Actinocorallia herbida: one gene and its partner. The protein of the gene in region 1 interacts with the protein of each later gene in a pairwise test. Links are inferred from orthologs where the notes say so. Each region holds a gene or a part of one and is shown on either strand. Other genes may lie near its edges.

Region 1 (8,815 bases):
TTGGCACATGAGTTCGAGCGCGCGCTCGGCCATCCCGAGGGCCCGCATGCTGTGGTGGATGCGGCCGGGTCCGAGGCGGGCCTGGGCGATGGCGAAACCGCCGCCCTCCTCGCCGATCAGGTTCTCGACGGGCACCCGCACGTCCTCCAGGAGGATCTCGCAGTGCCCCTGCTGGTCGTGCCTGCCGAAGACGGGCAGGGACCGGACGATGGTGAGGCCGGGGGCGTCGAGGGGGACGAGGACCATCGACTGCTGGAGGTAGGGGTGGCCCTCGGGGTCGGTCTTGCCCATGAGGATCATGACCTTGCAGCGCGGGTCCGCCGCGCCGGTGGTCCACCACTTGCGGCCGTTGATCACGTAGTGGTCGCCGTCGCGCACGATGGAGGTGGCGATGTTGGTGGCGTCGGAGCTGGCGACATCGGGCTCGGTCATGCCGAAGCACGACCGGATCTCGCCTGCCAGCAGCGGCTTCAACCACTTCTCCTGCTGCTCGGGCGTGCCGAACAGGTGGAGCACCTCCATGTTGCCGGTGTCGGGGGCCGCGCAGTTGGTGGCCTCGGGGGCCAGCAGCGGGGAGCGGCCGGTGACCTCGGCGAGGGTCGCGTACTCGGTGTTGGTGAGGCCCGAGACGTCCGGCAGGAAGAGGTTCCACAGGCCGGCCGCCCGCGCCTCGCGCTTCAGCTCCTCGACGATCGGAGGCACCTCGTGCGGCCTGCCCGCGGCCACCAGCTCGGCGTGCTGACTGGCGTAGACGGGTTCGGCCGGGTAGACGTGCTTCGTCATGAAATCTTCGAGCCGGGCCAGATACGACGCGGCCCGCTCACTCAACGCGAAGTCCATGGCGGTATCCTAACTGACCCGTCAGTTACTTGAAGGAGGGGTCCCATGGAACTCCACGGGAAGGTCGCCTGGATCACGGGCGGCGCGGCAGGGATCGGCGCGGCCGTGGCCCGCAGGCTGGCCGGGCTCGGCGCGCACGTGGTGCTCGCCGACGTCGACACGGCCGGCGGGGAGAAGCTCGCCGCCGAGCTGGGCGGCCTGTTCGTCCGCTGCGACGTGCGCGAGCCCGCCGAGAGCGTCAAGGCGGTCGAAGCGGCCGTCGCGCGCTTCGGCGGGCTCGACATCGCCTTCCTCAACGCCGGGGTCGCCACCGGCTCGGGCATGGGCGAGTTCTTCGACGTCGAGCGCTACCGCCGCGCGATGTCGATCAACCTCGACGGCGTCGTCTACGGCGTCAACGCCGCGCTCCCCGCGCTGCGCGCGCGCGGCGGCGGGCAGATCATCGCGACCGCCTCGATGGCCGGGCTCACCCCCATGCCGATCGACCCGCTGTACGCGGCGAACAAGACCGCCGTCGTCGGGCTGATCCGCTCGCTCGGGCCCGCCTACGAGGGTGAGAACATCAAGGTGAACGCGCTGTGCCCGTCGTTCGCCGAGACCGCCATCCTCGACGGTCTGCGCGAGGCGCTCGGCTCGTTCCCCATCCTCGACGTCGAGACCGTCGCCGACGCCTTCCTGAAGATCCTGGACTCCGACCTCGTCGGCCAGGCGTGGCCGGTCGTGCCCGGCCGCGACATCGAACCGTTCCGTTTCCGGGGCGTCCCCGGGCCGAGGAGCTGACATGCGCGCCATCCAGATCACCGAGTTCGGCGGACCCGAGGTCCTCACCCTGGCCGACCTGCCGGAACCCGTCGCCGGGCCGGGCCAGGTCCTCGTGGACGTGACCCGCGCGGGCGTCAACTACGCCGACACCCATCAGGCGGAGAACACCTACCTCGCCGCCTCCAAGCTGCCGATGGTCCCCGGCGGCGAGATCGCCGGGACGGCCGGGGGCCGCCGCGTCGTCGGCCTCACCGCCGACGGCGGAGGCTACGCCGAGAAGGCGCTCGCGCTCGAAGGGGCGCTCTACGACATCCCGGACGGCGTGGACGACATGACCGCGCTCGGCCTCATCGTGCAGGGCGCGACGGCCTGGGTGATGCTGCGCAAGAGCGTCCACCTGGAGCCGGGGGAGACCGTGGTGGTCCACGCGGCGGCGGGCGGCGTCGGCACGCTGGCCGTCCAGCTGGCCAAGGCGTTCGGCGCGGGCCGCGTCATCGCGACGGCGTCCAGCCCCGAGAAGCGCGAGTTCGCGCTGAGCCTCGGCGCGGACGTCGCGGTGGACCCCGCCACGCCCGAGCTGCGCAAGGCCCTCATCGAGGCCAACGGCGGCCGCCGCGTCGACGTCGTGCTGGAGATGACCGGCGGCACGGTGACCGACCAGTCCCTGGCCGCCCTCGCCCCCTTCGGCCGCCTCGCCTTCTACGGCATGGCCTCTCGGGAGCAGCCTTCGCCCATCTCCGCGCCCTCGCTCCTGCGGCACTCCACGGCCGTCGTAGGCATGTGGCTCCCTCATGTCCTCACCCTGCCCGGCGACATCATGCGCCGCGCGATGACCGAGCTCTTCGACCTCGCCGCCGCGGGCACCCTGAAGGTCGTCAACGGTGGCGAGTACGCCCTCACCGACGCCCGCTCCGCCCACGAGGCCCTGCGCTCCCGTAAGACCATCGGAAAGCTCGTCCTCGACCCCTCCCGCTGAACCTATGGCCCGGCCGGACGGCTCCACGCGCTCCGGCCGGGACCGTAGTTCGGGGTGTTCTGTACCCGATCATCGGCTTTGTGACCCAAGTGACGGATCTTGATCCCTGCAAACTAGAGCTTTCCGATTGACTCAATAGGAAATGCAGGCCAGGATGGGTCCCATGACGCTGACGACCACGGAAGTCGGGGCCCCGACGCTCGCCGAGCGTGCCCGGCTCTTCGCCGAGACGAGTGATGAGTGGCTGCACCGCGTGCGGCTCGACCCCCAGGGCCGCTGGTACGAGCGGATCGAAGGGGACGAGGACTACGAGGTGTGGATCATCAGCTGGCTCCCCGGCCAGAGCACCGGGTTCCACGACCACGGCGGATCCGCCGGGGCCTTCGCCGTCGTCCTCGGCGAGCTCGAGGAGGCGACGCTCCGCGCCGAGCAGGCGCTCTCCGGCGGACGGGTCAGGCACTTCGGCACGCACCACATCCACGACGTCCGCAACGTCTCCGCCGCCCCCGCGGTGAGCGTCCACGTCTACTCGCCGCCGCTGTCCACGATGAACCGGTACGACCTGACGCCCGAGGGCGAGCTGACCGTCCTCAAGACCGAGTCCGCGGAGGAGTGGTGACCCGCCCCGCCGGCGCCCGCTCCATCGACGAACTCCTCGCCGAAGCCCGCGCCCGCCTCGTCCGCGTGACGCCCGCGCAGGCCCACGCCGAAGCCGCGTACGCCGAAGACCCGGCCCTGCTCATCGACATCCGCCCCGCCGCGCAGCGCGCGGAAGAGGGCGAGATCCCCGGCGCGCTCGTCATCGAACGCAACGTCCTGGAGTGGCGCCTCGACCCCGAGAGCGACGCCAGGATCGCGGCCGCGACGGGCTACGACGTCCGCGCCGTCGTCTTCTGCTCCGAGGGCTACACCTCGAGCCTCGCCGCCGCCGCCCTCCAGGAACTGGGCCTTTCCCGTGCCACCGACCTCGAAGGCGGCTTCGTCGCCTGGCGCGCCGCGGGGCTGCCGACCGCCGCCACGGTCAGCCCGCAGACCCTCCCGGCGACCCCCGCGGTCCTGCACTAGGCCCCGCGCCGGAGGCCGCGGGACGGCCCGGGAGGGCGGAAAGCGATATTCGATCTGCGCCGCGTCCGAACAGCGGTAGAGTGTCAACCATGGCAGCAGCGCTAGAGACGACGACGCCGGGGCACACCCGGCACTCGGAGCCTGCGCGCTGACCTCCGAGACACCAGATGAGGCCCCGGGAGATCACTCCCGGGGCCTCATCGCTTCCCAGACGAATTCGAGCGATCAAGGAGTTCCCGTGTCCGAACTGCGCGTCACCCTCGGCGGAGACGAGCGAGCGGTGGCCGCCGGCACCACGGCGGGCCAGGTCCTCGACGACGCCGGGCGCGGTGGCCCGAAGATCGTCGCCGCCCGGGTGAACGGCGAGCTGCGCGACCTGGAGTACGCCGTCACCGACGGGGACGACCTTGAGGGCGTCGAGATCGACTCCAAGGACGGCCGCGACATCCTGCGGCACTCCACCGCGCACGTCATGGCCCAGGCCGTCCAGGAGCTCTTCCCGGACGCCAAGCTGGGCATCGGCCCGCCCGTCATGAACGGCTTCTACTACGACTTCGACGTGGCGGAGCACTTCACCCCCGACGACCTGAAGAAGATCGAGCGCCGCATGCGCGAGCTCGTCAAGCAGGGCCAGCGGTTCTCCCGCCGGGTCGTCACCGACGAGCAGGCCCGCGCCGAGCTCGCCGACGAGCCCTACAAGCTCGAACTGATCGGCCTCAAGGGCGGCGCCGGGGTCGACGACGAGGAGTCGGTCGAGGTCGGCGGCGCCGAGCTCACCATCTACGACAACCTCGACGCCAAGACCGGCGACCTGTGCTGGAAGGACCTCTGCCGGGGCCCGCACCTGCCGACCACCCGGAACATCCCCGCCTTCAAGCTGATGCGCGCCGGCGGCGCCTACTGGCGCGGCAGCGAGAAGAACCCGCAGCTCCAGCGCATCTACGGCACCGCCTGGGAGTCCCGCGACAAGCAGGACGAGTACCTGAGGATGCTGGAGGAGGCCGAGAAGCGCGACCACCGCAAGCTGGGCGCCGAGCTCGACCTGTTCTCCTTCCCGCCGATCATCGGCTCCGGCCTGCCGGTGTTCCACCCCAAGGGCGGCATCATCCGGCGCGAGCTGGAGAACTACTCGCGCGTCCGGCACGAGCAGGCGGGCTACTCGTTCGTCAACACCCCGCACATCACCAAGGGCCAGCTGTACGAGACCTCCGGGCACCTCGGCTGGTACCGCGACGGCATGTTCCCGCCCATGGAGCTGGAGGGCGCCGAGTACTTCCTCAAGCCCATGAACTGCCCCATGCACAACCTGATCTTCGACGCGCGGGGCAGGTCGTACAAGGAGCTGCCGCTGCGCCTGTTCGAGTTCGGCACCGTGTACCGGTACGAGAAGTCCGGCGTCGTGCACGGCCTCACCCGCGTGCGCGGCCTCACCCAGGACGACGCGCACATCTACTGCACCAGGGAGCAGACCCAGGACGAGCTGCACTCGCTCCTGAAGTTCGTGCTCGACCTGCTGCGCGACTACGGCCTCGACGACTTCTACCTGGAGCTGTCGACCCGCGACCCGAAGAAGTCCGTCGGCTCGGACGAGGAGTGGGAGGAGGCGACCGAGATGCTGCGGGTCGCCGCCGAGAACTCCGGCCTCGCCCTCGTCCCGGACCCGGAAGGCGCCGCCTTCTACGGGCCGAAGATCTCCGTCCAGGCCCGTGACGCGATCGGCCGCACCTGGCAGATGTCCACCATCCAGATGGACCTCCAGCTGCCGAAGCTGTTCAACCTGGAGTACCAGGCCGCCGACGGCACCCGCCAGCGCCCCGTCATGATCCACCGGGCGCTGTTCGGCTCGATCGAGAGGTTCTTCGGCGTCCTGCTGGAGCACTACGCGGGCGCGATGCCGCCGTGGCTGGCCCCGGTCCAGGTCGTCGGAATCCCGATCGCCGACGAGCACGTGCCGTACCTGGAGAAGGTCGCCGCGAAGCTCCGCGACCTCGGGGTCCGCGTGGAGGTCGACGCCTCCGGCGACCGGATGCAGAAGAAGATCCGCAACGCCCAGAAGCAGAAGGTCCCCTTCATGCTGCTGGCCGGTGACGACGACGTCGCCAAGGACGCCGTCTCGTTCCGCTACCGCAACGGCGAGCAGAACAACGGCGTCGCGGTGGACGCCGCCGTCGCCGAGATCCTCAAGGCCATCGCCGACCGCGTGCAGGTCTGACGCCGCCGGACGTGATCTGATCGGGTCCGGACGATCTTCGTCCGGACCCGATCGGATCGGTACTATTCGGGGTGTGACGGGGACCACGATGCCGCGCACGCCCGCGCGGGAGAAGCTGCTCGACGCCGCCGGACGCCTGATCCTCGGCAGCGGGTGGCAGCGGCTGCGCGTCTCGCATGTGGCGGTCGAGGCGGGGGTGAGCCGGCAGAGCGCCTACAACGAGTTCGGCTCCAAGGAGGCGCTCGGCGAGGCGCTGGTGATGCGCGAGTTCGAACGCCACCTCGACGGCCTCACCGAGCAGCTCCTCGACCGGCGCGAGGACGTCGGGCTCGCGGTCGAGGAGGCGGTGCTCTACACGTTCCGGTCGGCCTCGGCCAACCCGGTGCTCAAGGCCGTGCTGACCAGCGCCCGCACGGGCCTGGTCATGGGCGAGCTGGCCGAGGTGGTGCGCAACCGCGAGGTGCCGCCGCTGCCGCAGGCGATCACCGCGGTGACCGCGCTGGTGGCCAGGCACCGGCCCGATCTCGACCCGTTCTCGGTCCGGCTGGCGATCGACATGGTCCTGCGGGTGACCGTCAGCTACCTGGTCACGCCCGAGGGCTCGCACGAGGACGCCGCCGCCAGGATCGCGCTGATGGCGACCAGGGTCCTGGGCCTTCCGGTGCGGTAGCCTCTGGTTTCCTTCCCTACCCCCCAGTAACGCCCATGGGAGAGCACATGCCGGAGACCACCCTGGTCCACCGGGTCCTCGGCAGGTCCGGTTACGTCCTCGCCGCCGTCCTCGTCCTCGGCGCGGGCGCGGTCCTGGCGCAGCCGCTGCTCGAAGACGAGCCGACGGCCACGGGAGCGGCGCCCGGTGCGCCCGCCGAAGGGGACTCCGCGGCGCCCGCGCCCAGCGACTACTTCCCCGACCTCGGCGGCGGTGCCACGGCGGACCCGGGCAAAGGCTCCGGGGGCGGCTCGGGCCAGGGCACCCAGAAGGGCGCCGACGGCCCCTGCGGCACCCAGCGGGCCTTCTACAAGCGCGCGGACGACGGCGTGAAGGTCACCGTGGTCTTCACCGGCGTGGGCGCGGTCCGCGCCCTCGTCGTCCCGGCCAACGGCGAGCCCAGCATGCAGAGCTACACCACCGCGGGCGACCCCACCCCGCACATCTTCGACTTCCCGGACGTCTCGTCCCAGGCCGTCAAGAAGGTCGGCCTGACCGTCACCACGCGGGAAGGCGCCCGCGACTGCGAGCTCCAGCGCAGGTAGCCGGACGCCGCCCGGTCAGGGGCGGGGCTGCTCGTCGGGCATGCGGACGTCCTCGACGGTGACGTTCACCGACGCGACGCGCAGGCCGAGCATGAGGCCGACGATCCGGGCCACGTTGGTCTTGACGACCTTGGCGACCTCCATGACGACGCTGCCGTACTCGACGATCAGGGCGATGTCGACGGAGATCTCGTTGTCCAGGACGCGGGCGCGGACGCGGGGCTCGCCCCGGTCGCTCATGCCGATGCGCTGGCGGACCGCCTCCATCGTCTCGGAGGTGCGGCTCTGCCCGCCGAGTGCGGCGACCCCGCTGACCTCCAGCGCGGCGAGCGCGGCGATCTTCTCGACGACCTCGTCCTCGATCTTTATCTGCCCCTGCACGCCGCCCTGGTGGCGGGGCGCCTCCTCGGCCGGGGGAGGCGGCGGCGCGGGCGCGACGGGTTCCGGCTGGTAGGGCTCGGGGGCCTTGTAGACCTCCGGGGGCGCGGCCTCGGCCGGGTAGCCCGGCTGGGCGTAGGACTCCGGGGCCGGGGCGTAGGACTCCTGCGCGTACGACTCCGGGGAGTAGGACTCGGGCGAGAAGGGGTCCCCGCTGCGCCGCCGGCCGGTCGCAGCGAACTCCGCCGGGGCCTGGCCCGGCGGCAGGACCGTGCCGGTCGAGACGCCCGCGGACATCGCCGACATCGCGGCAGCGGTGCCCTGGTGGCCGCCCTGCTGCGGCGCGCCCTGCTGCTGTTGCTGCGCGGGGGCCTGCTGCGGCGGCGCCGCGGGGGCCGCGGCCGACGGGGCGGGGAAGTACGGCATCGGCGGCCTGGCCTCGGCTCGGTGTTCCCCGCCGTAGGGGCGGTCGAGATCGGTCATCGCGGACTCCTCCTGCATGGCCTGGTCGCGCGGTCAATCATGTCGGAGAAGTCTGAGCAGCACCTATGAATACCGGTATTCGTGATGATTTGGTGCTAAACGGGAAGTGACCGGTCCGGTGGTGGGCTCCCCGGCGAAGCCGGGTTCTTCGAGAGCCTGCCCCGGGCCTGGTGGGTACGGTCCGGTGGTGGGCTCCCCGGCGAAGCCGGGTTCTTCGAGAGCCTGCCCCGGGCCTGGTGGGTACGGTCCGGTGGTGGGCTCCCCGGCGAAGCCGGGTTCTTCGAGAGCCTGCCACCGGGCCCGGTGGGTACGGTCCGGTTTCCCCCCGCGCGGCGGGCCCGCCTATCCTGGGCAGGCCTAGGAAAGGGGATGCGGTGGGACACGACCCGGGTGAGATGGAGGAGCAGCAGGGCGTCGGCACGCCCGACGGCTTCCAGCGGTTGTGGACCCCGCACCGGATGGCCTACATCAAGGGCGAGAACAAGCCGACGGGGCCCGGCGCCGCCGACGGCTGCCCGTTCTGCGAGATCCCCAAGGGCCCGGACGAAGAGGGCCTCGTCGTCCGCAGGGGCGAGGGCGTCTACGCGGTGCTGAACCTCTACCCGTACAACTCCGGCCACCTGCTGATCTGCCCGTACCGGCACGTCGCGGACTACACCGAGCTCGACGACGCCGAGGCGCTCGAACTCGCCAAGTTCACCCAGGCGGGCCTGATCGCGGTCCGCCGCGGCACCGGCGCCCAGGGCGCCAACGTCGGCATGAACCTCGGCCTCGTCGCGGGCGCGGGCATCGCCGCCCACCTCCACCAGCACATCGTCCCCCGCTGGGGCGGCGACACCAACTTC
Region 2 (8,898 bases), 7.7 Mb from region 1 along the record:
CTGGCGCACGACCGGCTCCTCCGACGACAGCAGCATCTCCCGCTGGCCGAACATGATCAGTTCGCGGCGGAACAGCAGCCCGATGTTGTCCGGGACCGTCCGCGCGGTGTTGATGTCGTGCGTGACGATGAGGAACGTCGCGCCGATCTGCGCGTTGAGGTCGACGATGAGCTGGTTGAGGTAGGCGGTGCGGACCGGGTCGAGACCCGAGTCCGGTTCGTCGAAGAGGATGATCTCGGGGTTCAGCACCAGCGCGCGGGCCAGGCCGGCGCGCTTGCGCATACCGCCGGAGATCTCTCCGGGGAGCTTGCCCTCGGCCCCGAGGAGGCCGACCATCTCCATCTTCTCCAGGACGATCTTGCGTACCTCGGTCTCGGACTTCTTCGTGTGCTCGCGCAGCGGGAACGCGATGTTGTCGAAGAGGTTCATCGAGCCGAAGAGCGCGCCGTCCTGGAAGAGGACGCCGAACAGCTTCCGGGTCTCATAGAGCAGATCCTCGGGAAGCTGCGGCAGATTTCGGTCGCCGATCCAGACATTGCCGCGCTCGGGCTTGAGCAGCCCGACGAGGGTCTTCAGGAACACCGACTTGCCCGTGCCAGACGGGCCAAGGAGGACAGAGATCTCACCTGCGGGCAGCGTCAGCGAGACGTCTTCCCAGATGGTCTGTCGGCCGAAGCGCTTGGTCAGCCCTTCAACACGGATTTCGACGCCCACTCGTCACCTCTCGTCCAGCCGGGGGGATTCCGGAACCATGAGCGAGTAGCAGCTCCGTCGTCACGCGGTGTCATCTCGGCGTGACTACCGGCCAGTAGCTTGTGTCCGGTTTCACTAATCTAGTGCGGAATCACCAAAAGGGAAGGGCCGGGACCCCGTTTTCGAGACGGAAGACGACGACGTAAGACAATCGTTACTTACGACACTCCAGTGATTATTGCGCAGTGACAAAACACGCCGCGTAGATGTGCGCGCACGCCACATACCTCGCGCACAGGCGCACAGGCACGCCCTCCGTGCGCACCCCGGCGCGCGAACCCCGGGCGTGACCGACGTCACCCGGATTCACCGCACCGCGGCGAACGAAAAACGGCCGGCCACCCCCAGCGGGGCGACCGGCCGTTCGAGCGCTCGCGGAGCGCGGGGCCTTACTTGACCGAGACGGTGGCGCCGGCGGCCTCGAGGGCGGCCTTGGCCTTGTCGGCGGTCTCCTTGTTGACCTTCTCCAGCAGCGGCTTGGGAGCGCCGTCCACCAGGTCCTTGGCCTCCTTGAGGCCGAGGGAGGTCAGGCCACGGACTTCCTTGATGACCTGGATCTTCTTGTCACCAGCGGCCTCGAGGATGACGTCGAACTCGTCCTTCTCCTCGACCTCGGCGGCGGGAGCGCCGGGGCCCGCGGGGCCGGCGATCGCGACGGGCGCGGCGGCCTTGACGTCGAAGGTCTCCTCGAACAGCTTCACGAACTCAGAGAGCTCGAGAAGGGTCATCTCCTTGAACGCGTCGAGCAGCTCTTCGGTGCTGAGCTTCGCCATGATTCTTCCTCCGGTATGGCTTATTACTTCAGGTCTAAATGACCACGGGGGTCAGAGGTTCCGGCCTTATTCGGCCGGAGCCTCCTCGGTGACGGTGTCGGCACCCTCGGCGCGCTTGGCGCGCAGGGCCTCCGCCAGCTGAGCGGCCTGCGTCGGCAGCGCGTTGAACAGCGCCGCGGCGTTGCCCATCGAGGCCTTCATCGCACCCGCGAGCTTCGCGAGCAGAACCTCGCGAGACTCGAGGTCGGCCAGCTTGGTGACCTCGGCGGCGTCCAGCGACTTGCCGTCGAAGTAGCCGCCCTTGATCACCAGCAGCGGGTTCGCCTTCGAGAAGTCACGCAGGCCCTTGGCGGCCTCGACCACGTCGCCCTTGACGAACGCGATGGCAGAGGGACCCTGGAGCAGAGCGTCCAGACCCTCGATGCCGGCGTCCTTCGCGGCGATCTTGGTCAGCGTGTTCTTCACGACGGAGAACTTCGTCGTGTCACCGAGGCTGCGGCGCAGCTCCTTGAGCTGAGCCACAGTGAGCCCGCGGTACTCGGTCAGCACGGCGGCGCTGGAGCTGGAGAAGTCTTCCTTCAGCTCAGCGACGACCGTGGACTTGTCCGCCCTCGCCATGGGACTCCTTCATTTCACGGTTGACCACTCCCCGCTCACGCGGAGAGCCGACCACCGGAAAAGATCCCTGAAACACACAAAGCGCCCCGGCGCAGATGCACACGGGGCGTCACAGGAACTCAATCATGTGAAACTCGGGTCCACCTACGCGGGCCGCCCTGAGTTGCCTCAGGACTCTTCGGTTGCCATGCGGCAACGACCGGCGGTCTTCGGTTGCACCACAGACTACGGCAAGCCCGCCCACATGCCAAACCGAGCCCGGCCCACCCGGAGCCGCGCTCCCGGGCGCCGACCTGCCCGCGGACATGATCGAGGGCCCGGCGGCGCGCCCGCCGGGCCCCAGGGGACATGCCTCGCGAGAGGTCAGGGGACCTTGATGTCGCCGACCTGGTCGGCCGGGGGCGCGGCCACCGACACGTCCGAGCCGTAGTCGCGGAAGATCACGGTGACGTCGAAGGTCTTGCCCTCGCTGGTGGTCACGTGCGTGACGACCTTGCGCGGCAGGTTCTCGGCGTCGGACCAGAGGTCGAACGCCAGCTCCTCCGAGCCGTTGCTGAGCTGCTCGGCGGCCTGCTTCAGCTCGGGGTCGTACCGGGTGATCGCCTTCTTGACGTCGACCGTGCCCTGGTAGTGGACCGTCGCGACGCCGTCGATCTCCTCCTCGCCGACGCGCTTCACGTCGGTGGAGTCGGAGATGATCTTGGCGAGGTTGCCCGGGTCTGCCTGCTGGAACTGCTGGACCAGCGCGTCGGCGTCGAAGCCCGCGGCGCTCGCGGCGGCCCCGGCCGAGATCTTCATCCACGGCTTGCCGCCGCCGAGGAACTGCGAGAGCTGCTGGTTGCGGACGAACACCGTCTCGTCGAGCAGCACCACCTTGGTGCCCGCGGCGGGGACGTCCACCCCGGCGACGGAGAAGGTGTCCATGTCCACCGAGAAGGCGGGGGCCGGCTTCAGCCGGAACGACCCCGTCGCGTGGGCCTTGCCGGCCCCGGCGATGGTCAGCTCGGCGGTGAAGGTCTCGACCTTGTCCGCCTCCACCGCCACCTGGTCGAGGGCCGTGACCGCACTGACGTTCTCCGCCGGGAGCGCGGAGTCGGACGCCGAGCCGGAACACGCGCTGAGCGCCAGAACGAGGGAGGTGCCTACCGCGGCACCGGCAACGAGCTTCTTCATGCCACGCAGTCTGCCCGTCCTTTACCCGAAGCACATCCCCCGCCGGAACCAACCCGGAGCCCCGCCGCGTCAGCCTCACGAAGTACGGGCTCCCCCCGAACGGGCGAGGGCCCCGGAATCCGGGGCCCTCGCGCGGCATCGCCCCGGCTCAGGAGGCGGGGGCCGCGGCGATCTCGCCGGCGGGAGGCGGGGTGATCGTCACCGGCTTGCCGAAGTCGCGGAAGAGCATCGTGAGCTCGGCCGGGACGCCGTCTGCGGTGATGGACGCGACGGCCTTGCGCATCAGGTCGTCACCGTCCACCCAGATCTCGAAGGAGACCACGCCGTCTGCGCCGAAGTTCGCGGCGGCCTCCTTCGTCGCGGGGTCCGCGGCGAGCGCCGCGGTGTCGACGGTGCCCTTGTAGTGCACGGTCTGCGTGCCCTCGACGGTCTCCTCGCCGACCCGGACGACGTCGGATGACGCCGCGAACAGCGTGGCGAGCGTGTTCGGGTCGGTCTGCTGGATCGGGCCGAGCGCGTCACCGGCGCCGGCCGCGGCCGCGGCGTCCGCGAGGTCGACCTTCATCCACGGCTTGCCCGGAACGATCTCCTCTCCGCCCATGTTCATGTACATGATCTTGTCGATCAAGACCATGGTGATCGCGCCCTCGGCCCCCGCTTTCATCTCCAGCGACACCGCGGCGGTCGGCTTGACCTGGACGTGCCCGACGCCCTTGACCGTCGTCCCCGCGGAGACGACCGTCAGGTCCATCGCGAAGGAGTCCACGGCATTGGTGCTCGTGGCGACCTTCCGCACCGCCTCGACCGCGCTCGCGGGGGCGGCGGGGGCGGCGGCCGAGGGGGCCTCGGCCTTGCCGTCCTCGGGGGTGGACTCGGCGGAGCAGCCCACGAGCCCGAGGACGAGACATGTACCGGCGACGGTGCCGGCAACCCACTTCTTCATGTCCGGATCATCCGTTTCGGACATCTCAAAGATCACTCGAACGGCTCTTGGTTCAATAACGAATAACCGCCGACTTACTCCAGTCTCATCCAGGTCGCGGAACTCTTCGGCGTCGGCCCGAGGCCGACCCCCCGTCCACGGCTTTCCGAAACGCGAAAGGCCCGCGGGGGTGAACCCCCGCGGGCCTTTCAGGTGGCGCGGTGTCCTTCACCGGAGCGAAGGACGGGCGCCGGAAATCACTCGCCGTCGAGCTCCGCGGTGAAGCCGCGGGTGATCGACGGGTCCACCGGGATGCCGGGGGCCATCGTCGAGGTGACGGTGACCTTCTTGAGGTAGCGGCCCTTCGCGGCGGACGGCTTGAGACGAAGGATCTCCTCGATCGCGGCCGCGTAGTTCTCCACGAGCTGGCGGTCGTCGAAGGACGCCTTGCCGATGATGAAGTGGAGGTTCGAGTGCCGGTCGACGCGGAACTCGATCTTGCCGCCCTTGATCTCGGTGACGGCCTTGGTCACGTCCATCGTCACGGTGCCGGTCTTCGGGTTCGGCATGAGGCCACGCGGGCCGAGCACGCGGCCGAGTCGGCCGACCTTGCCCATCATGTCCGGGGTCGCGACGACGGCGTCGAAGTCCAGGAAGCCCTTGGAGATCTGCTCGATCATGTCGTCGGAGCCGACGAAGTCGGCACCCGCGGCGCGGGCCTCGTCGGCCTTGGCGCCACCGGCGATGACCAGCACGCGGGCGGTCTTACCGGTGCCGTGCGGCAGGTTGACGGTGCCGCGGACCATCTGGTCGGCCTTGCGCGGGTCGACGCCGAGGCGGGTGTTCACCTCGATGGTCGGGTCGAACTTGGTGACCTTGGTCTCCTTGGCCAGGCGGACCGCGTCGAGCGGGCTGTACAGCTCGTCGGCGTTGATCTTGTCCGTGGCGGCCCGGTAGGCCTTGCTGCGCTTCATACTGCTCCCCTTTCACGGGAGTTCGTGGTGTTAGCGGACCGCGCAGGTCCTACCACTGTGCTGACGGGCCGCGCCGTGCGGCGCGGCCCGGGGAAACTACTTGACCTCGATGCCCATGGAGCGGGCGGTGCCGGCGATGATCTTCGCGGCGGCGTCGATGTCGTTGGCGTTGAGGTCCTTCATCTTGAACTCGGCGATCTCACGGAGCTGGGCCTCGGTGATCGAGCCGACCTTGGTCTTGTGCGGGACCGCGGAGCCCTTGTCGATGCCGGCGGCCTTCAGGATCATCTGCGGCGCCGGGGGCGTCTTGGTGACGAAGGTGAAGGAGCGGTCTTCGTAGATGGTGATCTCAACGGGGATCACGTTGCCGCGCTGGGCCTCGGTGGCGGCGTTGTACTGCTTGCAGAAGTCCATGATGTTCACACCGTGCGGACCGAGGGCGGTACCGACGGGCGGCGCGGGGGTCGCGGCACCAGCGTTGAGCTGGACCTTGACGATCGCACTGACCTTTTTACGCTTCGGAGGCATGTTCGCCTTCCTTGTCCGTTCCGTTTTGTTTCGGCTCCGACTCCTGTACTCACAGGCAACATCCCCGGCTGGAACGTGAGCCGGGGATGTTGGAGCCCTTGAACCCCTACGCCGAAGGCGCCGGGGAGACTATATGAGGGTACCTGCCCCTCGGGTCCTCAAGACCCGAGGCGTGCGGAGCACCATGTCAGGTCAGATCTTCGAGACCTGGTTGAAGGACAGCTCGACCGGGGTCTCACGACCGAAGATCGAGACGAGCACCTTGAGCTTCTGGGTGTCGAGGTTGATCTCGTTGACCGTGGCCGGGAGCGTCGCGAAGGGGCCGTCCATGACGGTGACGGACTCGCCGACCTCGAAGTCGACGGTCGCGGCGGCCTTCGCGGAGGCGGACTTGGCGGCCTGCGCCTGCTCGGGGGCCTCGGGCGCCAGCAGCTTGGCGACCTCCTCGAGGCTGAGCGGCGACGGCTTGTTCGACAGGCCCACGAAGCCGGTCACGCCGGGAGTGTTGCGGACGGCGCCCCAGGACTCGTCGGTCAGCTCCATGCGCACCAGGATGTACCCGGGCAGGACCTTCTCGTTGACCTTCTGGCGCTTGCCGCCCTTGATCTCGGTGACCTCGTGCTGAGGCACCTCGATCTGGAAGATGTAGTCCTCCATGTTCAGGGTCGTGGTGCGGGTCTCGATGTTGCTCTTGACCCGGTTCTCGTACCCCGCGTAGGAGTGGATGACGTACCAGTCGCCCGGCAGCATCCGCAGTTCGCGCGTGAACTCGGCGATCGGGTCGACCACGGGGGCGGGCTCGCCTTCCTCGGCGGCCTCGGCTTCCTCGTCGGCGTCCTCTTCGGACTCCTCGGCGTCGACCTCGTCGAGCTCGACCTCTTCAGCCCCGGTGTCCTCCGCCTCAGCGTCCTCTCCCTGCGGGAGAACCTCATCCGACAGCGGCTCCTGCGGGAGCTCGTCGTGGAACTGCGAGGACTCGGACACGTCGGTGGCTCTCTCTCTACGGGGACGGGTGGTGGAGCGCTTCGCGCGGCTCTTCTCAGGCGAAGAGGGCGAAGATGCCCTTCTGGAGTCCCCAGTCGAGCAGCGAGACGAGGCCGATCATGACGAGGACGAAGACCAACGACACGATCGTGTAGTTGATGAGCTCCTTGCGGGTCGGCCAGATGACCTTGCGCAGCTCGCCGATGACCTGGCGGATGAAGAGGGCGGGGCCGGTGCGCTTGCGCTTCGCAGGCTTGCCCTTGTCCTCGGTCGCGGCGTCGCGGATGTCAGTCGCCATCTCACCCTCGTTCGGATTGATCGTCCGACACGGCGTGGTATCCGCCGCGCGTGCATTCACTTTATGCGCGCTCACGTGCGGCTGGGAACGTGAAGCTGCTCCGCAGGGCAAGAGGGACTCGAACCCCCAACCGCCGGTTTTGGAGACCGGAGCGCTACCAATTGCGCCATTGCCCTACAGCGGGCGTGCTTGCGCACCGCCCCGCTAGGCCAGCAGCATACGTGCCTGAGCGCGCCACGTCGAACCGGAGCCCGCGCGTCGCGTCTAGTCCTTCCGGGTGGTTCCGCCCACAGAACCCCATGAACCCCTGTCTGATCAGGCAGGATTGGCAGATGGAGCGCCGTGATCTCGCTTTGCTGCCCAAGGCACATCTGCATCTGCATTTCACCGGTTCGATGCGGCACAGCACCCTCGTGGAGCTGGCGCTCCGGCATGGCGTGCGCCTGCCCGAGGCGCTCGTGTCGGAGTGGCCGCCCGCACTGCGCGCCACCGACGAGCGCGGCTGGTTCCGCTTCCAGCGGCTGTACGACCTCGCCAGGTCGGTGCTCCAGCGGCCCGACGACCTGATCCGGCTCGTCCTGGAGACCGCCGAGGACGAGGCCGCGGAGGGGTCGGGCTGGCTGGAGATCCAGGTCGACCCGTCGGGCTATCAGAGCCGTTTCGGCGGGCTCACGCCCACGCTGGAGCTGGTCCTGGAGGCCGCGCGCCGGGCCGAGGAGGCCACCGGGGTCGGCATCGGCGTGATCGTCGCGGCGAACCGGACCCGGCATCCGCTGGACGCGAAGATCCTCGCGAGGCTCGCCGCGCAGTACGCCGGCCGGGGCGTCGTCGGCTTCGGGCTGTCGAACGACGAGCGGCGCGGCAGGCCGTACGAGTTCGAGGGCGCGTTCCGCATCGCGGCCAGGGCCGGGCTGCTGCTGGCGCCGCACGGCGGGGAGCTGCAGGGCCCGGAGTCGGTGCGGCCTTGCCTCGAACTGCTGCACGCCGACCGGCTCGGCCACGGAGTGCGCTCCGTGGAGGATCCGCGCCTGGTCGAGCAGATCGCCAGGCTCGGGGTGACCCTGGAGGTCTGCCCTGCGTCGAACGTGTCGCTGGGGGTGGCCTCCAGTGCCGCGGAGGTCCCGGTGCGGACCCTGTTCGAGGCGGGCGTGCCGATGGCGCTGGGCGCCGACGACCCGCTGCTGTTCGGTTCGCGGCTGGTCACCCAGTACGAGCTGGCGCGCAGCGAGCACGGCTTCACCGACGAGGAACTCGCCGCGCTCGCCCGGTCGTCGATCCACGGCTCGGCCGCGCCCGAGGCGGTCCGCAAACGGCTGCTGGCGGGCGTGGACGACTGGCTCGCGGCGCCCGCCTAGCGCGCGGTGCCCGGGGTGTCCTCGTCGAGGCTGAGGCCGATGAAGACCGGCTCGTTGACGAGAGTCACCCCGAAGGCCGCCCGGACCCCTTCGCGCACCTCGCGGGCGAGGGCGACGAGGTCGGCCGCGGTCCCTTCGGCGCCGGGATTGGTGAGCGCGAGGGTGTGCTTGGTCGACAGCCGGACGGGCCCTCGGGCGTGGCCCCTGGTGAATCCCGCGCGGTCGATGAGCCAGGCCGCCGAGGTCTTGGTGCGGCCGTCGGGCTCGGGGAAGGCCGGGAAGCCCTCCGCGCGCTCGGTGAGGAGGGCGAGTTCCGCGGGGGTGAGGATCGGGTTGGTGAAGAAACTGCCCGCGCTGCGCGTGTCGGGGTCGGCGGGGTCGAGGACCATGCCCTTGCCCTTGCGCAACTCCAGGACCGCCGCGCGCACTTCGGGCAAGGGCGCGCACTCGCCCGCCTCGACGCCCAGGCGCCGCGCGAGCTCGGCGTACTTGACGGGGCGGGACTCTCCGGTCTCGGCCA

What was found.
Region 2: the proteins of thrS (region 1) and rplA interact in binary tests that used the Escherichia coli proteins (3 or more experiments, as listed by UniProt). The link is inferred for Actinocorallia herbida from one-to-one orthologs.

The regions. Positions count from the first base shown.
Region 1 is NZ_RJKE01000001.1:1,940,131-1,948,945, forward strand. The notes cover bases 3,458-6,368. They hold thrS (threonine--tRNA ligase), read left to right. Parts: upstream 3,458-3,881; coding sequence 3,882-5,855; downstream 5,856-6,368. Other genes in these bases: EDD29_RS09185 (rhodanese-like domain-containing protein), read left to right, coding at 3,458-3,643; EDD29_RS09195 (TetR/AcrR family transcriptional regulator), read left to right, coding at 5,929-6,368. Also shown: EDD29_RS09165 (acyl-CoA dehydrogenase family protein), read right to left, coding at 1-840; EDD29_RS09170 (SDR family oxidoreductase), read left to right, coding at 886-1,620; EDD29_RS09175 (quinone oxidoreductase family protein), read left to right, coding at 1,622-2,578; EDD29_RS09180 (cysteine dioxygenase), read left to right, coding at 2,742-3,197; more of EDD29_RS09185, read left to right, coding at 3,194-3,457; more of EDD29_RS09195, read left to right, coding at 6,369-6,525; EDD29_RS45335 (hypothetical protein), read left to right, coding at 6,573-7,109; EDD29_RS09205 (Asp23/Gls24 family envelope stress response protein), read right to left, coding at 7,125-7,970; EDD29_RS09210 (HIT family protein), read left to right, coding at 8,366-8,815. UniProt on the Escherichia coli protein: Catalyzes the attachment of threonine to tRNA(Thr) in a two-step reaction: L-threonine is first activated by ATP to form Thr-AMP and then transferred to the acceptor end of tRNA(Thr). The rate-limiting step is amino acid activation in the presence of tRNA.
Region 2 is NZ_RJKE01000001.1:9,617,516-9,626,413, reverse strand. The notes cover bases 3,356-6,349. They hold rplA (50S ribosomal protein L1), read right to left. Parts: upstream 5,214-6,349; coding sequence 4,497-5,213; downstream 3,356-4,496. Other genes in these bases: nusG (transcription termination/antitermination protein NusG), read right to left, coding at 5,934-6,349; rplK (50S ribosomal protein L11), read right to left, coding at 5,310-5,741; EDD29_RS43955 (SCO4651 family lipoprotein), read right to left, coding at 3,466-4,260. Also shown: EDD29_RS43975 (ABC transporter ATP-binding protein), read right to left, coding at 1-714; rplL (50S ribosomal protein L7/L12), read right to left, coding at 1,143-1,526; rplJ (50S ribosomal protein L10), read right to left, coding at 1,593-2,144; EDD29_RS43960 (SCO4651 family lipoprotein), read right to left, coding at 2,508-3,317; more of nusG, read right to left, coding at 6,350-6,725; preprotein translocase subunit SecE, read right to left, coding at 6,781-7,023; EDD29_RS43925 (adenosine deaminase), read left to right, coding at 7,356-8,378; EDD29_RS43920 (UDP-N-acetylmuramate dehydrogenase), read right to left, coding at 8,375-8,898. UniProt on the Escherichia coli protein: One of the primary rRNA binding proteins, it binds very close to the 3'-end of the 23S rRNA. Forms part of the L1 stalk. It is often not seen in high-resolution crystal structures, but can be seen in cryo_EM and 3D reconstruction models.